Regions from separate parts of the Alcanivorax sp. P2S70 genome, predicted to be linked through region 1. Evidence: predicted binding sites of a transcription regulator. Region 1 holds the regulator's gene; each other region holds the start of a gene.
What was found. The regulator sigma-54, encoded in region 1, starts transcription at its own class of promoters, with help from an activator protein. The targets are predictions, from matches to a motif close to TGGCACNNNNNTTGCTNT.

Region 1 (5,578 bases):
GCACAGGACTGTACCGCGGCGACGTAGAACTATTGCAAGGACAACGCAAGATGCTGGCAGAAGAGATGCGCCTGTTTACCCGCAATGGTGAGCTGGTGCGGGTCGAGGCCAGCGGTAACCCTGTGCGTCTCTCAGAAGGCAAAACCCTGTCCGCCCATGCCAACAATCTGGTCTACGACATAAAGGGTCGCCGCCTGGTGTTGACTGGCAACGCCTTTATTGAACACCAGGGCAACACCTTCGAAGGCGCCAAGGTCGAATACAGCCTTGATTCAAAACGTGTGGATGCCAGCAGTAAAGGCGACCAGCGCGTACGACTGGTGATACCCGCAGAAAACCAAGTACCGGGAAACCAGCCGGACCAGAATGACGAGGCCGATGCCCCCGCAACGGAGACTGAATCTCAATGACACATTTGCGCGCTCATCACCTGGCCAAAAGCTACAAGGGCCGCCGGGTCATCGAGGACGTATCCCTGGACGTGGAAGCCGGACAGATCGTTGGTTTGCTGGGCCCCAACGGAGCAGGCAAGACCACCTGCTTTTACATGATTGTCGGCCTCGTAGAAGCCGACGCAGGGCGCATCGAGATCAATGACGGAGACATCACCCACCTCCCCATGCACGGCCGCGCCAAACGCGGTATCGGCTACCTGCCCCAGGAAGCGAGCATCTTCCGTCGCTTGACGGTCGCGGAAAACATCATGGCCATTCTTGAAACCCGCAAAGAGCTAAGCAAACAGGAGCGCCACGAACGGATGGAAAACCTGCTCAAGGAATTCCACATTACGCATATTCGCGATTCGCTGGGCATGAGCCTGTCAGGCGGTGAACGTCGCCGTGCCGAAATCGCCCGCGGTCTGGCCACCGACCCGGACTTCATCCTCCTGGACGAACCCTTCGCCGGCGTCGACCCGATCTCCGTGAACGACATCAAGGGCATCATCCGGCACCTGAAAGAACGTGGTATTGGCGTACTCATCACCGACCACAACGTGCGTGAGACCCTCGACATTTGCGACACCGCCTACATTGTCAGCGCTGGCCACATCATCGCATCCGGTGACGCCGACACCATCCTCTCGAACCAGCAGGTGCGGGATGTGTATCTGGGGGCAGACTTTAGGCTGTAACAGCCAGGGCGAGTGAGCAGTTAACAGTGAACAACGGCGCGGAATAGTCCCGGGGTTTCCGAACGCCAGAAGCCGAACCAGGACCCCGGCCGCGGCCATCAAAGCCCGAAAAAATCAGCAAACCCGCCCGCGCAACATCAACGGTTCACCGTTCACTGTTAACGCTTCAGACTCCTACCACACAAGAACCACTGGCACAATTATTGCTAGAACAAGTTTGAAGCTGTTATTCTCGGGTTTTTGGGGATCACACCAATCCGAGCAGTATGAAGCCCACACTACAACTACAAATCGGCCAACAGCTGACCATGACACCTCAGTTGCAGCAGGCGATTCGCCTGCTGCAGCTGTCCACGCTGGATCTCCGGCAGGAGATCCAGCAAGCGGTTGAAAGCAACCCGCTGCTGGAACTGGCCGACGACTTTGGCGACGACGCCCTGCCTGAGCATGACGAAGATCGTCAGGAGATGGACGCAGAGCGTGATGACGCCCTGGAAGAATTTGTCGACGGCGAACCCGGTGTCGACACTGAGTGGGATGACGTCTACTCCGGCCAGAGCAGTGCCACCGCGTCAATCCCTGATGACGCCGATGACTGGCAGCAACGGCACACCGTGTCCGGCAATCTGCATGACCACCTGCACTGGCAGCTCAACCTGACCCCCATGAGCGATGTGGACCGACTCATCGCCATCACCATCATTGAATCTCTGGACGATCGCGGCTACATGACCGTGAGCATCGACGACATCGTCACCATGATGAATGTCCAGGAAGGGCTGCCAGAGGATGCCCACATCGAAGCCGACGAGGTACTGGCCGTTCAGCATCGCCTGCAGCAATTCGATCCGGTCGGCGTCGCCAGCATTAACCTGGCAGACTGCCTCGGTGTACAACTGCGCCAGCTGGAATCCGACACGCCTTTCCTGCCTTTTGCGCTGGCGCTTCTGGACCACCTTGAACTATTGGAAAAGCACGACTATGCCGCGCTTCGCAAGGTTCTACAGCTCTCCGAACAGGAACTGCTTGATGCCCTCTCGCTGATCCGCACCCTTGACCCGGCGCCAGGCGAGCAAATTGGAGAGAGCCAAGTCGATTATGCGGTGCCGGATGTCATCGTCCGCCAGCACCACGGGCGCTGGCAGGTCAGCCTGAATGACGACATCCTGCCCAAGGTCAATCTACAGCAGCAATATGCCGCCATTGCCCGTAAAACCAGCGGTGAAGATGGCCAATACCTGAAAAACTGCGTTCAGGAAGCCAAATGGTTCATCAAGAGCCTGCAAAGCCGCCATGACACCCTGTTGAAAGTCGCCACGCGGATTGTCGAGGTCCAGCAGGATTTCTTCGATTATGGTGAAGAGGCCATGAAGCCACTGGTACTGGCCGATATCGCCGATGCCGTCGAGATGCATGAATCAACCATCAGTCGGGTCACCAATCAGAAATACATGACCACACCCCGCGGCGTCTTTGAGCTGAAATATTTCTTTTCGAGTCACGTGGGAACAGATGGTGGTGGTGAGTGTTCCTCCACCGCTATTCGTGCCATTATTAAGAAGCTGGTCGCCGCAGAGAACCCTCGCAAGCCACTCAGCGACAACAAGCTAGCCAGCTTGCTGAACGAGCAGGGAATCAACGTGGCGCGCCGGACCGTCGCCAAGTATCGTGAGGCGATGAGAATACCGTCTTCCAGCGCCCGCAAGCGTTTGGTGTAGGTGCCTGGGACGGCCCACAAGCAGGTAAAGGAGCCAGCCATGCAAATAAATATCAGCGGTCATCACCTGGAAGTTACCGATGCTTTGCGCACCTACGTAGGCGACAAGTTCTCCCGCCTGGAGCGCCATTTCGACCAGATCACCAGTGTTCAGGTGATTCTTTCCCCGGAGCCCAAGACCCACAAGGCAGAATCTACTATCCACATCTCCGGGGCAGATCTGTTCGCCACCGCTGAAGCCGATGATATGTATGCGGCCATCGACAAGTTGACCGACAAGCTCGATCGCCAGATTCTCAAACACAAGGAAAAGGCCGTTAATCACAAACACGGCCACTAACCCGAAACGACCATTATGCGAGTTCGCGAACTTCTAACCGAAGCACGCACCCACAACGGGGTGCAGGCCAGCAGCAAGAAACAGCTGCTGGATCAGGTGGCACAGCTGGCTGCGGCCGGCTGTGACGGCCTCAAGGAGCAGGAGGTCTTCGATGCGCTGGTAGCCCGGGAAAAGCTGGGCTCCACCGGCATCGGGGAAGGCATCGCCATCCCCCACTGCCGGCTTGGCAATTGCGAACAAGCCATCGGACTATTACTGAAGCTGGACACCCCCATCGATTTTGATGCCGTTGACGGACGCCCCGTTGACTTGGTGTTTGTGTTGCTCGTTCCCCAGGAAAACCCTGAGCAACACCTGAAAACGCTGAGCCACCTTGCCAGCCTTTTCAATGACGACAGCTACCGGAACGAATTGCGGGTCAGTTCAGACGATCACAAGCTGTTCCTGACTGCCGTGGAATCCGAAGCTGAATTGCGGTTGGCTTCGTAACGAGTGAACTCTCGAAAACCAGGCCATAATACAAATTCTCTGCGTGCATCCCGATCATGAAACTGACCATCATTAGCGGACGATCCGGGTCTGGCAAATCCACAGCCATCCAGGCGCTGGAGGATCAGGGTTATTACTGTGTCGACAATCTTCCTGTCGGCATGCTACCGACCCTGGCCCAACAACTTAGCGAGGGCGAAACTGCCATCGGTCATGTCGCTGTTGGCATAGACGCACGCAACCTTCCAGGCCAATTGCTGGCCTTCGACAACATTCTTGACGCGCTGAAACAGCAACAAATCACCAGCGAAATCATCTACCTTGATGCTGATGACAACACCCTGCTGAAGCGATTCAGTGCCACCCGGCGGCGCCATCCTCTGGCGACTGACCAACGCTCACTGGAAGATGCCATCGCTCACGAGAAAGACCTTCTGGCCAATATTCGCCAACGGGCTGATCTGGTTATCGACAGCAGTAATCACGAAGTGCACAGCCTCAGGAACCTGATCCGTGAACGTGTCGCTCAGCGGCGCAACGCCCTCTCGCTGCAAATCGAATCCTTCGGTTTCAAGAATGGTCTTCCCACAGATGCTGATTTTGTCTTCGACGTGCGCATTCTTCCCAATCCACATTGGCATCCGGATCTGCGCCCTCTTACCGGACGCGACCAGGGGGTAATCGATTTTTTGCAAAAGCACGATATCAGCCACGACCTGCTGGATGACATCGCCACTTTTGTACAGAGATGGCTGACCGCCTTTGCCCACAGCGATCGGAGTTACGTCACAGTCGCGATCGGTTGTACAGGTGGCCAGCACCGTTCCGTCTACATAACCGAGCAGCTGGCTGCTCGTCTACGCGAGCAAGGTATCACCTTGCAGGTTCGGCACCGCGAACTGGGATCCAGCTGAATGATCGAACAGTCCCTGGATGTGATCAACAAACTTGGCCTGCACGCCCGCGCTGCTGCCAAGGTGGTCAGCGTGGCCTCACGCTATGACAGTGCTATCCACGTCCTTCACAAGGGCAACCGCATTGATGCAAAAAGCATTATGGGGCTTCTTATGCTCGGCGCCGCCAAAGGCAGCCAGGTCACCTTCCAAGTCGAAGGCGATGACGAAGACGCAGCCATGGCAGAACTGGAAGACCTGTTTGCAAGGATGTTCGACGAAGGAGAGTGAAAAACAGTTAACCGTGAATAGTGAACAGTTGAAAAATCAAGTACCACAGACTCTGAAGGACTGTTACTGTGTGGTCATCCCAGCCAAGCAGCAGCACGCTTTGTTTTCGCTGTTAACTCTTCACTGTTAACTGTTAACTGATTTCCATGCCCGCCGACAGCAGCCGCAGCCAGCAACATCTCAAAGCCATCAACCGCGCACTGGCCAGCGGGACCTATACGCAGGTCCGGCAGCTGATCAACAACCTGCCCGGCGCTGAAGCCGCCCACTTGATTGAGTCTTCCCCTCCACGAGAGCGGGAAATTCTCTGGCAGCTGCTCAGCAAGGAACAGGAAACCGAAGTCCTGCAGTATCTGGGCGAAGAGGTCCGGGTTGAGCTATTGCGCAACCTCAGCACCGATGAGCTGGTGTCGCTGGTTGAAGAACTGGATACCGACGACCTCGCTGATTTACTGCAAGAACTACCTGATCATGTCACCAGTCAGGTGATGGCCAGCCTCGACGAACAAAACCGCGAGCGGCTGGAGCACGTGATGAGCTACCCGGTGGATACCGCCGGGGGCCTGATGAACACCGATGTGATCACCGTGAGACCGGAGATCACTTTTGAAGTGGTTCAGCGCTATCTACGTTTGCGAGGCGATATCCCTCGCACCACTGATAACCTGGCCGTAGTCAACCGGAAAAACCAGTTCATTGGGCTGTTGCCTCTCACC
Region 2 (5,578 bases), on a different contig from region 1:
CTCTACAAGAATATGGTCGCGCTGGTTGTGGCTGTCAGCACAGCCATTGTACTGATGGCGGGTCTGTCGCAGAACAGTGAAACCGTGTTTGCTTCATTGCTGGCCTTTGCCGTGATGGTGCCCGTTATCGGCAGTGCAGCTGTGGCGCTGTACCGTGACGTTGAGCGTGCACTGTCGGCCGACCGCCACTTCGCCTGAACCTTGCCCCCGTGTCAGTGACGCTGACACGGGGCTGTTTCAAGGCCCAGTGCGGGCCTCTGCCTTTTCTGGCCCTGCCGTTTCTATCTCATCTACGGGTAATGACAATACCCGCTCTTCACCCTCACTGCGGGCCAACAGTATGGTTACCACGCTGTCGCCCCAGACGTTTACCGCCGTGCGGCACATGTCCAGCACCCTGTCTGTCACCAGTATAAGTCCGATGGCTTCCGCTGGCAGGCCAATAGCCCCAAGAATGACCGTGATGGCAACCAGAGAGGCTGCGGGAATGCTGGCCACGCCAATTGACGTCAGCAGGGCTGTTATCACGATCATGAACTGGGTTGCCATGGACAGCTCGAGGCCGTATGCCTGGGCAATGAACATGGCTGCGACGCATTCGTAGAGTGCTGTACCGTCCATGTTTACGGTGGCTCCGAGGGGAAGCACAAAGCTGCTGGTTCGGCGTGATACTCCCGAGCGTTTTTGCACGCACTCCATGGTCAGTGGCAGGGTCGCTGCCGAGCTGGCCGAGGAGAATGCGGTCAACAGGGCGGGAGTCATGGCCTGAAGATGGCGCAGCGGGGAGCGCCGTGCCATCAGCAAGATCAGAGCGGGCATAAAGACGAAGGCATGGACCGCCAGCGCGATGACCGCGCACAGGAAAAACCAGGCCAGTGGCTCAATGGCATCCAGGCCTGTGCGGGTTACTGTCGCGGCGATTAGCGCCATGACCCCAAGCGGAGTGAAGCGAATAATCAGCATGGTGATGCGCATGACCACTTGGTAAATGCCATCGATCATGTTGCGAAGGCTTTCTCCGGCAGGGCCTTCTTCCGTTCGCAGATAGAAACCGAACAGCAGGGCGAAGACGATCAGGCCCAGCATCTGGCCATTGGCGGCGGCTTGCACCAGGTTGGGTGGCAGCATCTGTAGCAGGATGGCGGTAAAGTCTCCGGCTCCACGGCCTTCGATCTTTTCCAGGACGGTGCCGGTGTCACGGGCGAGCCCCAGCAGGTCTTTCGCCGGCTCACCGTCGATGATCCCGGGGGTGAACAGGTTAACCAGCAGCAAACCGGTGAGTACAGCGACCAGAGTAGTCATCATGTACAACCCCACGGTCTTCATGCCCATGCGGCCCAGGTTCTTTCCGCCCCCCACGCCGACCATGCCACTTATGATGGCAGTAACGATGAGCGGAACCACTACCATCTTGAGTGCATTGATAAACAGGGTGCCGACCAGATCATAGCTGGCCAGTACCGGCACACCTAACAGGGTGCTCTGTTCCTGAGTGATCGCGCCCAGTGCTGCGCCAATCAGCATGGCAAGAAAAATCTGGTGATGTAGCTTCATGCTTTCCCCCTGTCATCCGGACATGTACCCAAGAGTAACGGATATCAGGCCCGGTAACAGTGGGATGGCTCATCGTTGTGTTGTTGTGAGATGAGCGGGTTGTTCTCTGGAGGGATTGTGCCTACATAAGCGATGCCAGAGCCTCTCTTGAAGAAACTTTGTTGCCAGCCATCTGGTATGCATCGCGTAACATTCGGTCAGCATCCACGGGACCAAGACGCTCGCAGAGGATCACATAGGCATTGTTAAGTTGCTGCCTGAGGCTGGCCAGTGGCAGGCCGGCCAATGGGCGGTTGGGGTTCTGGAGCCAGTATTCGAGGGTCAGTCTGGTCTCGGCGCTTGTATTTTTGCTCCGCAATTGAGCGGTGAGGTCCAGCCTGAATTGGTTGCCGGTTTGGCCATCCATTTGTGAGATCAGGCTTTCCATGAGTACCTGGAAAGCCAGTGTGCAGGGATGATGATCCGCCCCCTGACCTTGCTCGGCAAACGGATCGTTGGCCAATTCCTTCTCTGAGAGGGTCATGGCCTGCACGAGGCTCATATGAATCTGGTGTCGTCGCTCGCCGAGATCAAACAGGCCACACAAATCACTGACAAAGCCTTGAAGACTAAAACGCGGGCGCTCTGCGTAATGCTGCTGCCAGTGGCTGACGGCTTCCATGAGTAGTGTTTCGTTCATGTAAGGGGTAAGCCCTGTGACGATGGCGCGCCGGCGGCGCTGTAGCTCCTGGCTCATGGACGGTTCTCCACGGTGCGGGTCATGCTGGCGTCATACAGGGAGTTCTGGGGAAATTCGGGGTAGCCGGTTTCGGCGTGCTCGCTCAGGTCAAGACCTCGCTGTTCATGTAGGGCCGGGGCGCGTAACCCGGCGATTACTGAGACAGCGAGATACATGATCAGAGCAGCGAAGAAAGCCCAGCAGAAGGCCACCACAATTCCCAGCAATTGGACGGTGATGCGTTCGGGGTTGAACAAGTCACCTTCATAGAACAGGCCCGCGGCCAGCGTCCCCCAGGCGCCGGCAAAGGCATGAACTGGAACAGCGCCAACCACATCATCGAGACGCATGCTTAGCATCAGTCGTGCGCCTAATGCCGCAAGGGCGCCGGCGACAAGTCCTGTAAGCACCGCAAAGCCGGGTGACATCACGGCACATCCAGCGGTGACGGCGACCAGCCCCGCCAGGCTACCGTTGACGGTTTCGGTGAGTAGTACCGGACGGCGGCTGAGCATGCGGTATAGCGTGCTGCCCACCGCGCCTGCAGCCGCGGCCAGCTGTGTATTCAGGTTGACGCGGGCAATGTCTATGCTGGCCGAGAGCGTGGAGCCGCCATTGAAGCCGAACCAGCCGAACCAGAGAATAAAGCCGCCCAGCGCAACATAGGACAGGTTGTGGCCAGGCAAGTCTCGGGGTTTGCCGTTCTTGTCGAAGCGCCCAAGCCGTGGCCCCAGCACCAGGACACCCGCCAACGCGCACCAGCCGCCAATGCTGTGGACCACCGTGGAGCCCGCAAAATCAATGAACCCGAGTTCCGCCAACCAGCCATTGCTGTTCCAGGCCCAATGTCCATAAAGCGGGTAAATTACTCCGGTAATGACAACGGCCCCGCAAAGATAGCCTGCATAGCGGGTACGCTCAGCCATGGCGCCAGAGGCAATAGTGGCCGCGGTGGCAGCGAACATGATCTGGAACAACAGCATTGCCCAGGTGGACCCATCTGCCTGGCTGAGCATGAAGCCATCCTCGCCAAACCAGCCGGTGCTGCTGCTGCCGAACATCAGGCCATAGCCCAGTGCCCAGAACACCAGCGTACCTACACAGAGATCCATGTAATTCTTCATTACCACGTTGAGGGAGTTCTTGGCCCGGCTCAGGCCGCTCTCCAGTAGTGCAAAGCCTGCCTGCATGAAAAACACCAGGGCGGCGGCGATGGCGATCCATATCGTGTCGGTAGCGGTTAGCGGATCGGCCTGGGCAAGTCCGGGCAGAAGCAGTAGGGCAAGGCCGTGTTTGCATTGCACTCGCATAGATTGAACCCTATTCGTAGTTGTTGGACGAGGAGGGCAACTGCAACGGCTGTGCCAGACACAAAATTACAGGAAATGTGGAAGGAGTTTAGTTCTTCATTACTAATTGGGGCACCAATGTGGTGCCCCGGAAAAATATGGTGCAGCGTTATGCGCTATGCTGTGACATCCATGGGCTGGCACAGTACCTGTACCAGCTGGTATTGCCTGTCGGTCAGTTTCTGCACAGACAAACGCGGTCTCACCACCAGCTCCATATCTGCAAACTCGGGATTCACCTTGAGCTGTTTCAGGTAGACCGGATTGGCGTAGCGTGTTCTGAAGGTGATATCGACTTGATACCAGCGTGGGCTGCTCTGTGTGCTGCGGGCATCGAAACCCGGATGGTCAGGCAGAAACTGGCTTGGATCCGGATAGGGGGCACGGGTGACCCGCGCTTCACCGACGATGGCAGGCTTGGCGCAACTTGAATGATAGATCAGCACGCTATCACCAATCTTCATCTCGTCGCGGATGCGGTTGCGGGCCTGAAAGTTGCGGACGCCATCCCAGCCGGTGGTGCCCTTCGGTGACTTTTCCAGATCCTCGATGCTGAATGAATCGGGCTCGGTTTTGAGTAACCAGATGGTGTGGCTCACAGGGGCTCCGGTGGGTGTTTTTCCATAAGGAGGTGCTGAGCCTGCTTGACCGAGTCACAAATGTAAACCGGGAATTGAGGCTGATTCATTTTTAGCATCATGTTGGCGTAGGTACGATTCAGGACATTCTGCAGTACCAGCACCTTGGCCTCTGTGATCCCGGCAAAGTCCTTTCCGCAGGCGTATCGGCTGGCATTGAAATCCAGCCCCTGGATACGCCCAACGTAAATAGCCAGCTGTTTGCGCTGTTGGTGACGCTTGTACAGGGCGAGTCGTTGTCGGTAAATGGACAATTCCAGTGCCATGTCTACCTGGGTATCGTTTTTGATATCTACCATGACGAAGGGGCCGTCCTGATAGACTCTGGCTGCGCTTTTCATGGCTATCCTTTTGTAGGTCCGGCAGGCGTTCATGCTTGATTCTGTGCTAATCTTCGGCGCCTGTTAACGGGAGGATTGCGGGTGATTAGTAGCGAACTCATCCATGAAGCTGGTGAAACACTGCGCACAGTGCGCGATTGCCTGCGCTTCGGTGAAACTCGGCTGCGTGCCGGGGAGGTCTTTTTGGGCCATGGGACCGATGACCCATGGGACGAAGCCCTCGCGCTTCTGATGAAGGTACTCCACTTACCCGTGAATGCCGACCCCCGCATCCTGGATGCACGTTTGCTGCCCTCTGAGGTGCGTGACTATCTGGCACTGTTGGTGAAACGGGTTAACCAGAAGGTGCCAGTACCTTATCTTACTGGTGAGGCCTGGTTCTGCGGGCTGCCCTTTATGGTGGATGAGCGGGTGCTGATTCCTCGCTCACCATTGGCGGAGCTGATTGAAGCGTCATTCGTCCCTTGGCTGGACCCGGAGCAGGTGCATTCTGTACTGGATTTGTGCACCGGTAGCGGCTGTATTGCTATCGCCTGTGCTTATGCCTTCGAGCATGCCCGGGTTGATGGCAGTGATATCAGTGAAGAGGCATTGGCGGTGTTTGAAGAGAATATCGCCCGTCACGGCATGGAGGGGCAGGTGCAGCCAATTTGCTCGGATGGCTTGAGTGCAGTACAGGGCCCTTATGACCTGATCGTATCCAACCCGCCTTATGTGGATGCCCTTGATATGGCCAACCTTCCGGGTGAATACCGCCATGAGCCGGCGCTGGCACTGGCTTCCGGGGAAGACGGCCTCGATTTTACCCGACGCTTGCTTCGTGAGGCGCCGGAGCATCTGACAGAACAGGGGGTGCTTGTGGTGGAAGTGGGTAATAGCGATGAAGCCATGATGCTGGAGTGGCCACAAGTGCCGTTCTTCTGGTTTGAGTTCGAGCGTGGCGGGCATGGAGTATTCATGTTAACCCGTCAACAACTG
Region 3 (5,578 bases), on a different contig from region 1:
ACTGGATGATGTTTATACCTACTTTGCCGGTCTGGGTTTGCAATATGACAACGGCAGCTGGTTTTTTGCATCGGAAGTGGCACGTCTGAGTTTCAGTAACTGGTATCCCAGCAGCGAGAGCGGTTATGTTTCCGTGGGCAAGTATCTGGGCAAATGGATGCCGCTCGTGACCTGGGCCGCAGTGTACCCGGATGAGCTCGACGAACAGCTGCCGCAGGCACTTAACAATGGGTTGGCGGAGCGTCAGAAAAGCTGGACCGCAGGACTTCGTTATTCCTTGACCGATTCCATCTCTCTTAAGGGGGAGTACAGCTACTACTACGACTTTTCGGACGAAGACGTAAGCACCAATGGATTTTTTGTGGTGACGGATGGCGGTGCGTTGAAAAACGATCATGCCAGTGTGGTGCGTCTGAGCATGGATCTGGTTTTCTAGGGAGTGGAAAAAATGAAAAGTATTTTAGTTGTGTCGTTTCTGCTCCTCACTGGTTTTGCTCAGGCCGGCATCGTAGTGGTGGTTTCCAAAAACAGTGATCTGGGAGGGTTGACGCGCAATGAAGTGCGTCAAATTTTCAACGGTCAACTCAATCGTGTTGGTGAGATATCTGTGAAACCGCTGGATTTGCCTGTGGCCGCCAGCCAGCGAGAGGTGTTCTACCAGCAAGTCATGGGGAAGTCGGTAGAGCAGATGAAAAGCTACTGGGCGCGCATGATTTTCACTGGTCGTGGCATGCCTCCCCGGGAAGTCTCCAGTGACAGGGAGATGACGCTGTTGGTGGGGTCGGACCGAAAGTTTATCGGCTACATGGACGAGGCGGATGTGACGTCTGACCTGAAGGTGGTTTTCCGACCCTGATTGTTGCTTCTTGCGCCCTCCGCGATCAGAGGGCGCAGCCCCTTTTTTCTCCAACCGACGCCGTTTCTGTGTCGTCCCGATCGCCTATTTCGTACTTTTAAACGAGAGTATCTCCTCTGTTGCCGATGCCTATTGGCACGTAGACTGCCCGAATGAAAAAGCTGATTGCAGCACTTTTGCTAGTAGGCCATTTACCTGCCGCCGCGGCTTGTGGGGATCTGGACGCTCCACGAGGTGTGCCCGAAGCTGATCAGGGGCAGTGGGCACTGGCAAGCCTGAATTTGTGGCGTCTTCGTGATGCGACTCGTGAATCGGATCTGGACGATGCCTTGCCAGTCGCTTTGGTTGAAGATCGGCTGGATTCGATTTCGGAATTTATCGCCGAGGACTTGAAGGCCCCGCATGCTCTGGTGCTGCAAGAAGTAGAGAACAAGGCGTTGCTGGATTCCCTGGCACAGCGTTTGCGGGCGAAAGGTTTACGTTATTTTTCTGTCCTCATCGAAGGCAATGACCCTTCCGGGATGGATGTCGGGCTGTTGTACCGCGAGCCGATTCAAGTCGATTCGGTTGCCGCACTGTATGCGAACGAGCAGTTTCAAAGGGGCCCGCTTTACTCCCGGCCACCGCTGCACATTGCGTTGGCCAAACCCCTGGCGCTGGACCTGGTTGCAGTGCATATGCGTAGTGCCAGAAATCTGGGATCCGCTCGTGTTTACCAGAAGCGCCGGCAGCAGTCTTCGCGGTTGGCGCATTGGGTTCGTGAAAACAGAGAGCGTCGCGTGATAGTGGCTGGCGACTTTAACAGTAGTTGGGGCAAAGGCCGGTTTTCCGATAGCTACAACCGTTTCCGGTCCGCAAAGCTGGTTAACGTCTGGGATCGACTGCCTGAGAATGAACGCTTTAGCTATCGATATCGTTGTCGACCACAGGCGTTGGATCACATCTGGATTTCCGTTTCGCTCGAAGACAGTGTGGAAAGGGTCGCCGTGAGCCGCGGGAATGCGGGGCGATACCAAAAACTGTATGGGTCAAAAGGGGTTTCACCGGTGTCGGATCATGATGTGCTGGTGGTTTACTTTTCCGAAGGGCGGTGATCAGAGGAGTCATTGTGGTGCAGGGCTGTGCCTGAGTAAAAAGACGCCGCGGGGTTGCTTGCGTGTTTGCGAGGACCAGGGAGAGCCCCGCGGCGTTGAAACATTGGGCGGCGTATGTATGCCGCCCCAGATTCGTGCAGTGTGATTACAGCGGGAAGCTGTAGCCAACCACGAACAGCGGATCCTGATCATCGGTCACTGCCGCAAACTCGTCGCTGTCGACGACTTTGGACACAGTGAAGGTCAGGTTTTCGATCGGGGAGTAGCTGAGATCTACGTGGGTGTAGTTAGCATCGTCAGCGTCCAGATCCCAGGTGCCGACCAGTACGCCAAACTTGTCGTACTCGTAGCCCAGGGTCAGGTAGAGGTCATCGCCGAAGTTTTCCTCGTCGGAATCGCTCAGGTTGTTGGCGCTGACATAACCGGTCAGGCTAAAGCCTGCCATGCCAACACTTGCAATGACTTCAGCCAGTTCACCTGCGCCTACATCATCTTCCGGGTAAACATAGGTCCAGTAGGACAGGTCGTAGCTGAGACCGCCCGCTTCGCCACCAAAACCGGCGTAGAAGTCAGTTTCAGTAGAAGTGGTGCCTTCGGAATTAACAGAAGTCCCTGCAGAAGATACCCAGGTACCTGCGTACAGACCTACGTCGGTGGTGAAATCCAGGCTGCCGGAAACGTTTGCAGTACCAGCAGACACGTCCTGACCACGCCACAGGTACATGCTGGCAATGCCCAGGCTACCGCTGATTTCTGCAGCAGCAATGGCAGGCGCCATTACGCTGGCAGCTGCAACCGCAGAGGCGATAACCGTTTTCTTCAGACCAAATACGTTCTTCATGTGCAACCCTCTTAACAAGTCTTAATTGTTCAAGTGTGCGCTAGTGGCGCACCGCCTATCAGGCTCGCATAAGCTATTGCAGAGAGCGTGCCAGTTTTTGTTTTCTTTTTTAAAACAGAGGGTTGCTGTTTTGTTGGGGAGGAGGAAGGGGTGTAAAGAGGCTGCAATAGAGGTATTGGTGCACCGTTATTGTGCGGTGCACCAAGTTGGTATGTTGCTTATGGGCATTCCCAGTCAACCCGGACGGCATCGGCCGACTGGCCCTGGCTATCGGTAATGGACAGTCCGCACTGTGCCTGGCTGTAATTGAACACTGCTTGATAGTGCTCGCCAGCAACGGCCTCAAATTGCAGCGCGACCCGGCAGCGGTCGCGCTGGGTGCTGTTGGGATGCTTCTGGTTGTAGATGATACCGACCCGAGTCTGGCTGGAAGGGGCCAGAGTGGTGGTCACTTCCGTGCTCTTTTTCATGGTCTCAAGCAAGTCGTTGAGCGCGTCTCCGCCCATGGGTTTCTGGGCGATAGAGTACTCGGTGGACTGGAAGCCCTTGCCCGGGACACAGATAGCCGGTTGGGCCGCGGTATCGTTACTGGTAAAGGTGATCTGGGCTGTGTCGTCACCGTAGGGGGCCTGATAACCAAAGTTCTGGCAGCCTGCAAGGACCAGCACCAGAGCCGGAGCGAATCGTTTCATACCTAAATTTCCTGAATCGGGTTTGGGCAAGTGTAAGCCAGTGAGCCGAATGACCCAACTGTGTGCACCGAATTAATGCAAATGCAGGGCCAGCTTCACGAAGCCTCATGCCTGGTGATGGAACCAGTGCTGTATCGCCTGATGTGCCAGCGTTTTGCGTTCACTGGCTGAGGGGAGCCAGTTGCCAGCATTGGCTGTCATGGCGGTGAGGAACTCAAACAACGGCAGGTGTTGGCGTAGTACCCGATGATGACGGTGGGAGATCACCGGGTTGAAGTAGCCAAAGAAATCGAGCATTTGCCGGGGATTCTTGCGCACCCAAAGCCAGGAGCCCATTTCCAGCGTAAAGGGCAGAAAGGTATGCGCTGGTGCTTTCTCTTGAGCGTCATCGTAGAGGTAGTCCCACAGGTCGCCATGGGTGGTGTAGTTAACAGACTGAGGTTCAATCAGGTAGGGGTGATGATGAGGGTAGGTGCCCTCCAGGGTTTGTTTAAGCCGGTAGACCTCGCCAATGTGTGGAATGGGCCTGTGGCTACGGGCATAGCAGCACCATATTCTGTCCCGGCGCCCAAAGCCGCTGTGGCAATCAATGCTCATGGAGAAAGGCGCGGGAAACAACTTTTCCTGCACTACCCTGGCTACAGCCTGGGCTTCTGGTTCCATGGGATCGCCACTCTTGCCTCTGTACCAGGGAAGATGGCGGGAAATGCGATGCCCACCTACCAGAAACGGTACCTTGCCCATGGCATCCACCGGGGCGTTGCGCATCAGATCAACCCCATTGGGATTGCTGCGGGTGCGGTTCCAGATACCCCCGGGGTTGATCATTGGCATGAATACCAGCCGCACCTGCTCAAGTCGCCGATGGAGCTGATCATCCCACTGCAAGCGATGGATAAGGCTGTGCAGCCAGGACATCAGAACCTGGCTGCCAATCCGTTCGACGCCATGAACGCCACCGAAAAAACCAATCACCGGAGCCCGGGGAGCGGTGGATCCCATCTCGATAACCTTGATGGGCAGGCTGATCTTTCCCATGGGTACGTCATGAACGGTACTGACCCGCAAATGCCGTTTGCCATGCCGGATCAGGGATTCCAGCTCGAGCAGTTCCGGCAGATGGCGTTGCAGCAGGTAGAGTCGTTCTTCCATAGGCGGGGTGGGCTGGAGCGAAAAGTGTCGAAAAGGTTACCGCAAGGAGGTAACAGAAATGTGACGATGGCGGCACGCTACGAGCTTAAGCTCGGTTGGAATGGAAAACGCAAAATCGTTCAGGGGTTTTTTAGAAGAACGGAAATGCCTTCGTTATCGTTGAGTTCTGCGCCTAAAACTAACCCGAGCACTCCGCAGGAGAGTCGTGCAGCGGGATAACGCACGCAGGGCGGTCCCGAAGGGCGTTACGAAGCGAATAACTATGCTTGCATAGCGAGCCGAGGCCAGGCGAGGGATGAGTTTCGAGAGGCAAAACCGGTAGTCATCTTTTAGTGGTTCGCAGCTCGTTACTCGAAACTCCCTTCTGACACCTTTGCCTCGCTGTCACCTGGAGGGTTTGCAGGCAGGCTCCTAAAGCTGGATGCAGAGAAAACGGGAAGCGCCTTCACCAAACCGTGACCATCCTGTCAGCGATCTGTCATTCGGCAGGCATAGCGTGCTCTCAACGGGAACGATCAGAAACCTGGGAACGTCTGCGATGGCATCCACTCTGGATTCTGCTTTTACCTTACGGACCGGCGATATACTGCTGTTCTCCGGACGCGGGGTGACCAGTGAGGTTATTCGGTTGTTTACCCGAAGCCCCTGGAGCCACATTGGCATGGTGGTGCGACTGCCGGAATGCAGCGAACCTCTGGTGCTGGAGTCCACCACGTTGGGGGAGTCGGTAGATATTCGACTGGGGAAACCTGTCGCGGGGGTGTCACTGGTATTCCTTTCCAGCAAGTTGGCGGATTATCCCGGATCCGTTGCCGTGCGCCGTCGCCTTGGGCCTGATCTTTCTGACCGTCAGGACAGGCTGCTGCAGCGTTTGGTCAGGCGATTGCTGCATCGTCCTTACAAGAATTACCTGCTCTGTAATGCCATTGATGTTTTGACCGCC

Region 2: the regulator sigma-54 is predicted to act here: its motif matches at 3,622-3,639, upstream of Q672_RS32010 (ammonium transporter).
Region 3: the regulator sigma-54 is predicted to act here: its motif matches at 2,867-2,884, upstream of Q672_RS33185 (TorF family putative porin).

The regions. Positions count from the first base shown of each region.
Region 1 covers NZ_AXBZ01000014.1:9,661-15,238, reverse strand. The annotation lists gene lptA (lipopolysaccharide transport periplasmic protein LptA) at 1-410, shown strand, start outside; gene lptB (LPS export ABC transporter ATP-binding protein) at 407-1,132, shown strand; gene Q672_RS23690 (RNA polymerase factor sigma-54) at 1,399-2,850, shown strand; gene hpf (ribosome hibernation-promoting factor, HPF/YfiA family) at 2,890-3,189, shown strand; gene ptsN (PTS IIA-like nitrogen regulatory protein PtsN) at 3,205-3,678, shown strand; gene rapZ (RNase adapter RapZ) at 3,735-4,592, shown strand; gene Q672_RS23670 (HPr family phosphocarrier protein) at 4,593-4,862, shown strand; gene mgtE (magnesium transporter) at 5,009-5,578, shown strand, end outside.
Region 2 covers NZ_AXBZ01000067.1:96,901-102,478, reverse strand. The annotation lists gene Q672_RS32025 (hypothetical protein) at 1-198, shown strand, start outside; gene Q672_RS32020 (dicarboxylate/amino acid:cation symporter) at 238-1,554, opposite strand; gene Q672_RS32015 (hypothetical protein) at 1,676-2,290, opposite strand; gene Q672_RS32010 (ammonium transporter) at 2,287-3,582, opposite strand; gene Q672_RS32005 (EVE domain-containing protein) at 3,738-4,220, opposite strand; gene Q672_RS32000 (DUF7793 family protein) at 4,217-4,600, opposite strand; gene prmB (50S ribosomal protein L3 N(5)-glutamine methyltransferase) at 4,682-5,578, shown strand, end outside.
Region 3 covers NZ_AXBZ01000076.1:76,350-81,927, forward strand. The annotation lists gene Q672_RS33170 (hypothetical protein) at 1-436, shown strand, start outside; gene Q672_RS33175 (hypothetical protein) at 449-856, shown strand; gene Q672_RS33180 (endonuclease/exonuclease/phosphatase family protein) at 1,009-1,950, shown strand; gene Q672_RS33185 (TorF family putative porin) at 2,096-2,791, opposite strand; gene Q672_RS33190 (hypothetical protein) at 3,010-3,483, opposite strand; gene Q672_RS33195 (M14 family zinc carboxypeptidase) at 3,589-4,635, opposite strand.